DNA from 3 places in the Lysinibacillus sp. G01H genome. Region 1 is predicted to be linked to each of the others. Evidence: riboswitches for the same ligand, from Rfam matches in the RefSeq annotation. Region 1 holds a riboswitch; each other region holds the start of a gene.

Region 1 (4,291 bases):
ATAAAGGGACTACTTTTGAATTATCATTTAAAGGAGTAGAAACGAATGAAAACGATTTTATGCATTGATGATGAACCAAGAATGTTAGATTTATTAACCCTTTATTTGGAACCACTATTTCTTTGTAGAGCAATGACTTCTATACAAGAGGCATTGGATTTTTTAGAAGAAGAACATGTGGATTTAGTTCTTTTGGATATTATGATGCCAGAGATGGATGGGTGGCAGGTTTGCCAGGAAATTAGGAAGTTTTGGGATGTTCCTATCATTATGCTTACTGCAAAAGGAGAACACGCTGATGTTGTAAAAGGTTTAAACCTTGGTGCTGATGACTACATTTTAAAGCCTTTTGATGAGGAAGAGTTGTTAGCACGCATACATGCTGTATTAAGAAGAACGATATCTGTAGAAAAAGTGATTAACTTTGAAGGGCTTTGTCTAGATCGAGAGTCCTTTGAAGTATATTTTCAACATAAGGCAATTCCATTAACACCAAAGGAATTTGCCATGCTCGCCCTATTTTTAGATTATCAAAATAGAGCATTTTCTAGAGAACACCTTATACATGCCGTTTGGGGATATGATGTAACGATTGAAGATCGTACCATTGATTCACATGTACGTAATTTACGAGAAAAATTAAGAAAAAGTGGTTTTCCTGCGGATGATTACTTGCAAACCGTTTGGGGCATCGGCTATAAATGGCATAAGTCTGCAAATAGAAAGCGAATGGAACATAAAAGCTAGAAATAACCTCTACCAGAATTGAAGGTAGAGGTTATTTCTATTATTTTGGACTAAGCTCTTCTTCTGTTACCCATTTATGATTTGTTACAGCTTCACCACTTGTAGTGGAAGTATAATCGACCATGTATACAGTTGTTTGCACAGCCTCGTCAATAAGGACAGTCGCATTTTCCATACCTTCCATATGTGTTGCGTCCGTTTTTACTTCTGTTCCAGGAGCCAGTGGTGCTTCTTGTGGGTCAATTAATTCTTCATGAATCACCCACTTATGCTTTTCTATTCGCTTTCCACCAGATGTAGGCTCATAGGAAATAACATAAGCAGTTGTATTATAGGCACCTACTATTGTTGCTTCTGCCCCTTTCATACCTTCCATATGTCCATCTGTAATAATGGCTGTGCTCCCTACAGGAAATTTCGGGTTTTCAGCTTTTTTTAATGTTACTGGTACATCGCCAGAACTTGAATGGTTCATTGTAGAATGATCCATTTTTTCAGAAGTTTCATTAGAAGTGGACGCTGGTTCTGTTTGATCCTCTGTACAAGCCGATAAACTAATTAGAGCGACTACTGATAATAGTCCGACTGACCATCTTTTATTGAATTTCATATGATATCCTCCTCACTATATGCTCCTAATGTAGCAAATAAATGTGCAGAAACGATGGATATGACCCTATGAAAAACATTTCTTTAGTCTGGCACAATTAGGTGGGGAGATATGCTATTGAATGGGCATGATCTTCAATGTTTTTTGTAATCTATGGGCGAAGATACCAGCAAAAATAGCTAAAATAATATCTTTTGGTAGTGGAGGAATCATCCAAAGCCAAGCGAGCTTATATGAAAAATTCTCTGGCGCACTTGCCCAAAGCTTATATGCAAAAAACATCCAATTTGTTCCTATCAAATAATTTATAGCCGTTGCTACCAAAGCAGCTACGATAAAACTTTTCTTTGTCCCGCTTCGTTCCACGATCAACCCTGCAACAAATGCCGCTAATATAAATGTAATAATAAACCCAAAGGTAGGGCTTAAAATTTGGCCAATTCCACCACCGAAACGAGCAAAGACAGGAGCTCCCGCCAATCCTACGCACATATAAATTGTACAGGCGAGCGCACCTTTTCTACTACCAAGAATAAGCCCTGCTAAAGTTGCAAAGAAGGTTTGAAGCGTAATGGGTACACCACCAACTACCATAAAGGGTGCAAAGGAAGTGATATTATCACCCACCATCATTAGCGTTGAAAACAATCCAATGTAGGTAATGTCAATAGTTCTTAACTTATGGTGACTATGTTGTGTAACAGTTGCCATGAATTTCACCTCGTTTTATAAGTTATTACTGCTAGTGTAAAAAACGAATGCTATTGTGTCAACCTTATTATTATTAATAGTTAACTCAAATATTGGGTTAAATAGAAGTAGACTATCTATCTATAAAAATGTATGATAGAACCGTCACAATTTTATAACTTCAAATACTATTGGTGTGACATTTTTGAATGTCACTTAAAAGGGAAGTCGGTGGAAGTCCGACGCTGTCCCGCAACTGTAACGAGGAATCCTATAATATGATTTGCCACTGTTTAAGAATGGGAAGGTAATTATAGGATAGTGAATCGAAGCCAGGAGACCTGCCATTTAGTAATACCTGTAATGCCCACGAGGATGCAAGCAATTACGGACAATAGCTGGATATTTTTCTGACTTTGTTTAATCTAGGGTATTTCTATGCGCATTTTCGCATGGGATACCTTTTTTTATTGCTTCATTCATCAATATTCAGTAGGAGTTTAAAACAGATGAATAAAAAATTTATGTTATTTTCCTTCGTACTTTTCATGGTATTAATTGTTTCAATGACCTTTGCTGTAATGGTTGGCTCAGTTTCAGTTACACCGTTATATGTATGGAAAGTTATTCTTTCTAAAATTCCTTTTATACAAACTTCGATCGAGCAAGATTGGAGTCGCTCTCAGGAAATCATCATCTGGCAAATAAGAGCACCTCGTGTTTTGCTAGCTGCTATAGTAGGAGCGGGGTTAGCCATTGCAGGGGCAGCCATTCAGGCACTTGTACGTAATTCTATTGCAGACCCGTATATTCTAGGGATTTCTTCAGGGGCAGCTGTAGGAGCTACTTCTGTGATTATTTTAGGAGCCTTGTCATTTTTAGGTATTTACGCTCTTTCAGTATCCGCATTTCTTGGTTCATTACTTGCCATTACACTTGTTTTTTTCTTATCACGTGTTGGGGGACGTGTCTCTATTTTCCGCTTGCTATTGGCAGGCATGGCTGTGTCCTTTATCTTAACGGCTATCTCTAACTTTATTTTAATGATGTCAAAGCAAGAAGGGGCCTTAAAGGCTGTTATGTTTTGGATGCTAGGTAGTTTAGCTGGAGCCAAATGGAATAGTATTGTGATTCCAGCCTTCGTATTCTTGGTTGTATTTGGGCTACTGTGGCTACACTATCGTAATTTAAATTTATTATTACTAGGAGAAGAGGCGGCAGTGACATTAGGCGTTAATCTTCAGCAATTCCGTATTCAGTTAATACTATTAGTATCTCTATTAACTGGTGTGCTTGTCGCAGTTAGTGGTTCTATAGGATTTGTGGGATTGATTATTCCCCATATTGTGCGTTTAATTGTGGGCTCAAACTATAAATATGTCATACCTATTAGTGCTTTAATAGGTGGAATATTCTTAGTGTGGGCAGATGCCTTTGCTCGAATCATTATTGCTCCTCAGGAAATGCCAATTGGTATTATTACAGCTTTTTGTGGGGGACCATTTTTCATTTGGCTTCTCCGTCGTAACAACTATTCTTTCGGTGAAGGAGATTAACGTCCATGACATTAGAAGCGAAACAAGTATCATTCTCCATTTACGATCAGCGTATACTACATGATGTAAGCATTCAAATAAAAGAAAAGCAATTTGTTGGATTAATTGGTCCTAATGGGAGCGGAAAATCAACATTGTTAAAAAATATGTATCGTCTCCTAAAACCTGAAAGCGGAACGGTAGTATTAAATGAGCAAGATATATTAAAGCAATCAAGTAAATCAATTGCGAAAAATTTGGCTGTTGTAAGCCAAGAGACACCCGTATTATTTGATTTCACTGTGCATGATTTAGTCAGTATGGGAAGAACACCACATAAAAAGCTGTTAGAGCTTGATCAAGAGAAAGATTTTCAAATTGTTAAAGAGGCTCTTAGGCAAACGGGCATATCGCATTTAGAGAAACGAAGCTTTAGTTCGCTTTCTGGTGGCGAGAAAAAGCGTGTCATGGTTGCAAGGGCACTCGCTCAACAAGCACAGGTATTAATATTGGATGAGCCGACGAATCATTTAGATATTCAACATCAACTTCAACTTATGGATTTAATTCAGACCTTGCATTTAACCGTAGTAGCAGCTTTACATGATTTGAATATCGCTGCTATGTATTGCGATCAAATTTACGTTTTACAGCAAGGGCGAATAGTTTGCCATGGTACACCAGAGGAAGTACTTACCCCAACAGTGCT
Region 2 (4,291 bases), 1.8 Mb from region 1:
TAAATACATTAATGGATGAACAGTGGGAAACCAAGGAACAAACTAATTGCTATGAGGTTTTAAAAAGAACAATTGAGCAAAAGGTTATATACACCAACAAAAGCATGCTCTTTAGTGAGGCGAAAAAGAAGTCAGTAGAAAACTTGTTCATAAGTAATGAAAAAGATCCGTATATGGAAAAGTTTCTACAAATATTACAAGAAGAACCGAAAAATGCTTATCTGTATATCAAAAGGTTATAAGAAAACCTTAACTAAATCAGGGAGACAGAGTATTATTTCATGAAAATATTAGGTGAGGTATTTAAATATACAAAGCCATACAAAGCAAAATTATTTCAAGTAAATATTTTGATGGGCATTTCAATGATTTTAAGTATAGTACACCCCCTTTTATTTGGTAAATTTATTGATTCTATAACAGTAAAAGACCTCAATTCCGCATTCATAATTATAGTGTTTATGGCTTTTTTGTTTCTTTTTAATTTATTTTTTAAAGTAATCCAAAAATATTATTTAACGAAATTTGCCTGCTATCTACAAATGGATATTAAGTTAAAGATAATAAAAAGAATCATGGCTATGGACATGGATGAGTATCAATTAAAAGCAAAAGGTGAACTGATGAATAAAATAGAAAATGATACAAAGGCATTTTCTGAAGTAGTATCAGAGTTTTTAAATATTGTTGTAGATTTTATCAGTATAATAATTGTGTTCGTAATATTGATAAATCTTAATTTTATTTTAGCTAGTATTTTATTCATTGCTTGTCCTTTAGCACTTATCATTTTTAAATATTATGGAAAAAAAATAAGGATGACGGATACTGCCATCAAAAAAGATTTAGATTCTTATTTAACCTATCTGGGAGAAATACTGTCATCATTTAAATTATTTAAGATATTTAATAATGAGATAAACGCCATAGATAACTATCAAAAGAGAATTACCTTATTATACAAAAATACTCTTGATAAAATGCGTTTAAGTATAAAATCAGGATCAATAATAGAATTATTAAACTTTACAAGTTATTTAATTATCCTTATTATAGGTGCCTACTTTATTTATAAAGGCAGCCTCACCTTAGGAGTATTAATAGCATTCACAACCTATGCCAATAACTTTAGTCAGTCATTTTTAAGATTTTCTCAACTAAATTCCTTTTTACAAGAAGCAATTGTGTCTGTAAATAGAGTAAAAAACTTAATGGGAGACAATAAATACAATATAAGGAAATTGATAGTATCAGGCTATGTAAATTCATCGCATCATTTTAGAAAAGACAAAATAGTGTTGCGGAATGTAAGCTTTACCTATACTAATGCATTATCTCCAGTTTTAGAAAATATAAATTTCCAAATACCTTTGAAGAAAATTGTATTGATTAAGGGAGAAAGCGGATCAGGTAAATCGACATTATTGAATATATTATCAGGTTTATACATTAATTATCAGGGTGAAATATTTCTATCCAATCAAAATATTAGATATATTCCTAATGATGTTTATAGAAAAAGGGTATGTTTGGTAACGCAAGAGCATTTTATAATGACAGGGACAATAAGGGAAAATTTGTTATTAGCAAAGCCGAATGCAACGGATGAAGAATTAATTCAAATTTGTAAAATGGTTAACATTTATTCATATATAGAAACGTTGGACTATAAATTTGAAACTCTTATTGGGCATAATGGGCTTGAATTATCTACTGGGCAACAGCAAAGACTTTCAATAGCAAGATCGCTTCTAAGAGATGCGGATATCTATTTGTTTGACGAGATTACTTCTGCGCTTGATAAAGACAACCAAATAAATATAGAAACATTACTTTTATATTTAAATAAAGAAAAACAAAAGACTGTTATATTGGTTACTCATCACCCTGTTTTAATAAGTGAAGCAGATAAAATATTTGAAGTTAATAACAATCAGGTGAACGAGAGGGATTCATTTGTTGTTACAAGCTCTTAATAAGCCTAAATTGTTTGAATAGCTGGTTGTACTAAGTTAACACTCAAAAAAATTTTTCCTCTTGACACTAAAAAAGTTGTAAAGTAGATTTAACATAATTACATAAAAGCAATAGGTGCCCACTTGGGAGAATAGGGAATAAAGTGAAAAGCTTTAGCGGACCCGCCACTGTATAAGGGAGTTTCATAGTGTATGCCACTAGCGAATTGCTGGGAAGGTGCTATGAGATGTTGAACTTGAGCCAGGAGACCTGCCTACATGCTTTAGAAGAGATAGATGATGGAAAAGTCTGTAGTTTATTTGTCATGACAATAAACTACAGATTTTTTATTTTGTCTCAATGAGAACGAGAGGAGAAATAATCATGCAATTATTACAAGATACGATTCAAAATATTCAAGGGGTTGATATGAAAAGTATGGAGCAGGCTAGAAAACGGATTGATGGGCTTTGTAAGCCCCCAGGTAGCTTGGGTAAACTAGAATCACTTGCTGTACAGCTCTCTGGGATAACAGGACACTTATATCCAATGGTCGACAAAAAGGTGATGATTGTTTGTGCTGCAGATCATGGTGTTTGCGAGGAAGGTGTAACCACGAATCCACAAGATGTGACGGTCTTTCAAACATTAAATTTTCCTAAGGGAGGTACAGGCGTTTGTGCGATTGCGGGCATTACCAATGCAAAGGTTGTCACAGTAGATGTTGGGGTAAAAGAAGATATTCCACTTGATGCAGGAGTCCTTATTCATAAAATTAAATACGGTACCGATAACATGGCACAAGGTCCAGCTATGGCCAAACAAGAAGCCATTCAATCGATAGAAGTAGGAATCCAGGTGGCCACTGAGGAAATCATAAAAGGTGCTGATGTACTTGGGACTGGAGAAATGGGCATCGGCAATACAACACCAAGTGCTGCGATATTAGCTGTTTTGACGGGATGCAAGCCTATCGAAGTAACGGGGTTTGGTGCAGGAGTAGGCCAAGGAGGCATTGCCTATAAAGCAGCAGTTATTGAAAAAGCAATTACCTTAAATAAGCCTAATCCAAATGATGTTATTGATGTTCTGGCTAAGGTTGGAGGATTAGAGATAGGGGCGATGACAGGCATTATACTTGGCGCTGCTGTCCATCGTAAACCTGTTGTCATTGATGGATTTATTTCAACTATTGCCGCGCTCATTGCTTATAAGCTAGAACCAAAAGTAAAAGATTATATTATTCCTTCCCATGCCTCAGAGGAACCAGGGGCTAAAATTGCCGCTGCATTACTTGGCATTGAACCAATGTTGTACATGAATATGCGTTTAGGTGAAGGTTCTGGAGCAGCCTTAGCCTTTCCTATTTTAGATGCAGCTTGCTCGATGATGAAAAACATGGTGACTTTAGAAGAATCAATGCAGTTGTTAAAAAGGTAAGTTAAATGTCTCTTTTTTAATCATATAAGGAATGAAACATTAGCTAAAACAATAAAACAGCCAATGACTTAATTTTTGGTCATTGGCTGAATGGTGTTTATGCTTGATTTAATTTACGTAATGGCAAGCGCCACTTCATCATATAGGAAAGAATACGTAAAGCTGTAATCACTGCGAATAAAATATAAAGGAAAATGTCCCCTGTAAAAACCTCGAAGCCGATTAACAGTCCAGCAAGAGCTGCCCAAACTCCATAAACTTCATCACGGAGAACTAATGGTTTTCTTCTAGCTAATAAATCTCGTACAATACCACCACCTGAACCTGTCAAAACAGCAGCTACAATGACTGCGCTCACTGGCATATCAAGCTTGACAGCATAGAGTGCGCCTTGAATAGCGAATGCTGATAAGCCAATCGCATCTGTGAAGTTACCCCAACGATGCCAATGTTGAATCAGATGATGCGGAAAAATAAAGAATATCGTAATCGCAGCAAGCGCTATTTGAAACATCATATCCTGTCCCCAAAGTGTTGTGACAGGTAGTCCAATGAGTAAATTTCGAATAGCTCCTCCACCAAAAGCAGTCACAATACCAAGTATATATACACCGAATAAATCGTATTCTTCTTCCATGGCAATAATTGCCCCAGAAATAGCAAAGGCAATTGTTCCTATGATACTAAAAACCTCCCAAGCCATCCCTTTCACCCCTTCTATCAATAAATAAACTTTTTTAAAAGTTAAAAGACGTTTTACGTAACAGAATTTATGAATTTAATAGCCAAAATCGGTCATTAAATACGCTTCTTGAAATGAGTCCGCACATTAGCTTAGCGTAAAATCCTCTTAGAAACAATAGGCAAGTTTTACAGGTGCACATACAAATTGATA
Region 3 (4,291 bases), 2.0 Mb from region 1:
ATACGTAAGGTATTTGCCATCTGGCGACCAAGTACCCAGATGGAAGTACTCTTTGCCTTCTGTCACTTGTTCTAGCTCTCCTGATTCCACATTGACAATGGCAATATGGGTAAACTGCTCCATATCAATAAATCCACCAGCATCCGATTTGTGTTTCATTTTCTCGATTTCTAGTGGCTTTAGTTCTTTATCCTTTTTCTTCTCATCCTCCGCTTTATCTAGGATGGTTTCATCTTTCCCTAGCACGACTGAAAAAGCAATTTTCTTGCCACATGGTGACCAGACAGGGGATGTCGCTCCATTTTTACAATGTGTCACCTGTTTTCCCTCTCCACCTGCTTTCGAAAGAACATAAATTTGTGACTTACCTGTTCTCGTTGACAAAAATGCAATTTGACTGCCATCTGGTGACCAAACAGGGGAACTCGTTCTATCTTCACCAAATGTCCATTGCTGTGGTGTTTTGTCCTTCAAGTTTATGTAAAACAAATTCGATATATAGTCATTTTTCTTCTCGTCCATACGAGTCTCTACATAAACTACCTCTGTCCCATCTGGTGAAAGCTGTGGATCTGCTACTGATTTTAAGCGATAAAGATCTTCTGGTTGAATCCCTTGTTTCGATGTCATGTTCTTGCTCCTTTGTATTGTAATTTTCTGTGCCTTACTACAATACTTCGACACCCTAAGTAATATTCCTGCTATTTAATTGAATTTTTTACTAGTTCCCAATATTCTGCGGACTTTGTTCTGCGATAAAATTTGTAAAAGGGCTCATTTGGGCGAGCATGCTCCTTATATAGGTTGATCAGGTGCAGTAAAAAATCTTCAATTTGTGTGACGTCTACCCTCTTAGCGAATAACGTACCAGCCTGTGCCTTTGCTCCCATCGGTACTGCCCCTAAATAGACATCAAAGCTTTTTTGTTGGTAAACGAGTCCAATATCATCATAGACTGCATTGTAGCAAGCTGATGCACAGCCATTAATATTGACACGCACTCTTGCAGGTACCTTCATCCCCTCTATAGCATGATAGAGCTGTTCGGTTATCGGCGCAGCCTCCATTTTCTCCCCATCACAAAAATCGCAGGCCTTCATGGCTATGATTGAACCAGAGGGAGCAACATAAAGACCTGCTTCCTGTAAGGCTTGCACCGCTTCTGTGGCATCGCACGTTGGTATGGATACGAGTATACTATAGGAAGCAGAATATTTTATCGCCCCCTTTTCGCCAGCAATTTCGGCTATTTTTTGGAATTGTGCAGGCGTATAATGCTTATTAATAATGCCCGGGCTAACGGCTAGACGGGTAAACTCACCATGACGGTTTAGTGTTTCAAATGTTTGATCTGGTACATTTTTTTGAAATGCGTTCATTTTTATCGCTCCTTATAAAAAAGGAGCTAGCAAAACGCTAGCTCGAATGGATTAAAAGTTTTCAGGATAGAAGCCCTTGGCTAAAATTTCAATGGCCTCTGCTGCACGAACCCCTTCAGACGCTGCTGAAAGTGGCAGGATGACAAAGCGCTCATTTTTGACCGCTTCCATCTCCTTCAATGCTGGATCATTTTTTAAGAATTGGATCTTTTGGTCTGCCGTTGTTTCACCGTAATCAATCACGACAACTACCTCTGGGTTGCGGTCTACTGCATCTTCCTTCGACACAGTTGTCCATCCTGATTCCACATCACCAAAGATATTTTGACCACCCGCGATTGTCACCAGCTCATTCATAAAGTTTTGACCAGCTGTAAATACATCCTTTTCACCGCTATCAAACACAAGAACACGTAATTTTTCGCTATCTTTTGGTAATTTAGCTTGTACTGCCTCTACATCTTTCGTCATTTGCTCAATTAAAGCTTCGCCACGATCCTCAATACGGAAAATCTTCGCGATATGGCGAATATCAGTGAAAATATCCTCTAATGTTGGCTTTGTCATGTTGGAAGCCGTATGTAAATACGTATGGATGCCTAATTCTTCAAGCTCTTCTGGTGTGCCTACACCCTTTTCGCCAAAGCCACTTTTCCAGCCTGCATATAGGAAATCTGCCTCGGCATCAATGACTTGCTCCTTCGTTGGGTATTGATCGGAAAGCACAGGGACTTTGTCGTATGCCTCTTGCAGTGGCTCATAGATTTTATCATCTAAGTAAGCTGTCCCTACCATAGAATCCTCTAAGCCAAGTGCTAGCATAATTTCTGTCACATGCTGATTTAAGCTAATCGCTTTTGTTGGTGCTTCCGTATATGTTTGACTTGTGTCATTGTTTTCAATGGTTACTTCGGCTGCCGCCTCAGATGGCTCAACCTTTTCACCTTGTGCTGCTGATTCCGTTTTGTCTTTTGCATTACAAGCCCCTAAAACAGCGACCAAGGCAATGATCATCATTAGCCATATACTTTTCCATTTCTTCATGTCCTTTTCTCCTTTGTTGTTAAAATATAGAAAGAAATCAGAGATTTCTTTACTACCCAGGTGTTTGGAAGGGCATAAAAAAAACCCTCTTGTCGCCAAGAGAGTAGCATAGTGAAATAACGGTATATTACCTGTATCACTATCCCCATCCTCGTGGTTCTTAGTCAAAAAATACATACTGGCAGGTATCCTGGCTTAGGTTCATCATCTATACGCCTTCCCATAGTTTCACTACAGTGGCATGCTGTATAGACTCCCCATTTACAGTTGCGGGACAGCATCGGAATTGCACCGATTTCCCTTTTAAGCAAATGACAAATGCCATTTGCACCAATACGTTCTATAATGGTCAATACTATTGATAGACTAGCAGAAGAATATTTATCGCGCAATCAGTAGTATGACACTAAAAGTATAATCATCATTATATTAGCACTATTTCGACATAAAGACGAACTATTTTACAAGAAATATAGAAGCTAGTATTCTGTTACAATAAAAAGATAGCATTCTATAGAAACGAGGATTTCTTATGTACAAAACAATTGGTGTACTTGCGCACGTGGATGCAGGGAAAACGACCTTTTCTGAGCAAGTACTTTTTCATACAAATAGTATCCAAGCCCGTGGTCGAGTTGATCATCAGGATACCTTTCTTGATAATCACGAGCTGGAGCGCAGACGAGGCATTACGATATTTGCCGAGCAGGGGCGTATGCGCATTGGCGATGATACATACACATTGATTGATACGCCAGGGCATGTCGATTTCTCCCCTGAGATGGAGCGTGCCATTCGTGTGATGGATTATGCCATTATGATCATTAGCTCTGTCGAAGGGATACAAGGCCATACAGAAACAGTATGGCAACTTTTACGTCAATACCATGTCCCTACCTTCTTCTTTATCAACAAAATAGATCGTGAAGGTGCCAATGTGGAGGCTGTCATCAGGCAGCTTCGCAAAGATTGCTCACAGCATGTATTGTTCATCGATGAGCCACTGCGAGCAGACTATGTGTCAAATAGCATCATGGAATGGCTAGCGGAGCGCGACGAAAAATTGCTTGATGCCTTTCTGAATGAGTCATTGGAGCATGAACAGTGTCTTGCTCAGTTACAGGGAATGATTAAAAATGAATGTGCCTTCCCTTGCTTTGCTGGCTCTGCCTTAAAGGATGAGGGCATTCAGGAATTTCTTGACCAGCTCCCGCTGTTAACGAGTACCGATTTTGACAAGGTTGCCCCGTTTGAGGGAGAGGTTTTTAAAATTCGTCATGATGGTCACCAGCGTTTAACCTTTATGAAGGCGGTCAAGGGTTCATTGCATGTGCGTGATGAATTTTCATTTAGCGAAGTAACAGAAAAAGTAACTGAAATTCGCCTTTATAACGGCAGTCGCTATGAGACCGTTCAACAGGTAGAGGCGGGAGAAATTTTCGCTGTCAAAGGGCTGAGCCAGGCAAACATTGGGGATCGAATCGGTACAACGATGCTATCCCAGCCCTATGAGCTTGTCCCAACCTTACAGGCAAAGGTTCAATATGAGGGCGATCAGCATATCAAGGAAGTGCTCCAGTTTTTCCGTTTACTCGAAGCAGAAGAGCCGTCCTTGCGTGTGGTCTGGCTGGAAAAATTTCAGGAAATCCATGTGCATATTATGGGTGTCATTCAATTAGAGGTCCTGACAGAGGTATTCATGACGCGTTTTTCAATAGCTGTCTCCTTTGGTGAGCCGCAAATTTTATATATGGAAACCATTGCGACCCCCGTAACAGGCTATGGTCATTTCGAGCCCCTCAAGCATTATGCCGAAGTTCATTTATTAATGGAGCCAAATCCACGTGGAACAGGTAATACCTTCAGCA

Evidence for each region. A riboswitch is a leader RNA that binds a small molecule or an ion and turns the genes downstream of it on or off. The one in region 1 is predicted to bind cobalamin.
Region 2: linked by a shared signal. The riboswitch ahead of cobT (nicotinate-nucleotide--dimethylbenzimidazole phosphoribosyltransferase) and the one ahead of PSR12_RS20965 (FecCD family ABC transporter permease) in region 1 are both predicted to bind cobalamin.
Region 3: linked by a shared signal. The riboswitch ahead of PSR12_RS10755 (ABC transporter substrate-binding protein) and the one ahead of PSR12_RS20965 (FecCD family ABC transporter permease) in region 1 are both predicted to bind cobalamin.

What each region holds. Positions count from the first base shown of each region.
Region 1 is NZ_CP118397.1:4,119,991-4,124,281, reverse strand. It holds gene PSR12_RS20985 (sensor histidine kinase) at 1-68, shown strand, start outside; gene PSR12_RS20980 (response regulator transcription factor) at 46-747, shown strand; gene PSR12_RS20975 (YdhK family protein) at 788-1,357, opposite strand; gene PSR12_RS20970 (biotin transporter BioY) at 1,472-2,068, opposite strand; cobalamin riboswitch at 2,223-2,410, shown strand; gene PSR12_RS20965 (FecCD family ABC transporter permease) at 2,557-3,603, shown strand; gene PSR12_RS20960 (heme ABC transporter ATP-binding protein) at 3,609-4,291, shown strand, end outside.
Region 2 is NZ_CP118397.1:1,236,859-1,241,149, forward strand. It holds gene PSR12_RS05905 (ABC transporter A family member) at 1-242, shown strand, start outside; gene PSR12_RS05910 (ABC transporter ATP-binding protein) at 282-1,976, shown strand; cobalamin riboswitch at 2,073-2,248, shown strand; gene cobT (nicotinate-nucleotide--dimethylbenzimidazole phosphoribosyltransferase) at 2,341-3,396, shown strand; gene PSR12_RS05920 (trimeric intracellular cation channel family protein) at 3,494-4,099, opposite strand.
Region 3 is NZ_CP118397.1:2,133,268-2,137,558, reverse strand. It holds gene PSR12_RS10765 (S9 family peptidase) at 1-630, opposite strand, end outside; gene PSR12_RS10760 (precorrin-3B methylase) at 702-1,379, opposite strand; gene PSR12_RS10755 (ABC transporter substrate-binding protein) at 1,431-2,423, opposite strand; cobalamin riboswitch at 2,587-2,773, opposite strand; gene PSR12_RS10750 (elongation factor G) at 2,956-4,291, shown strand, end outside.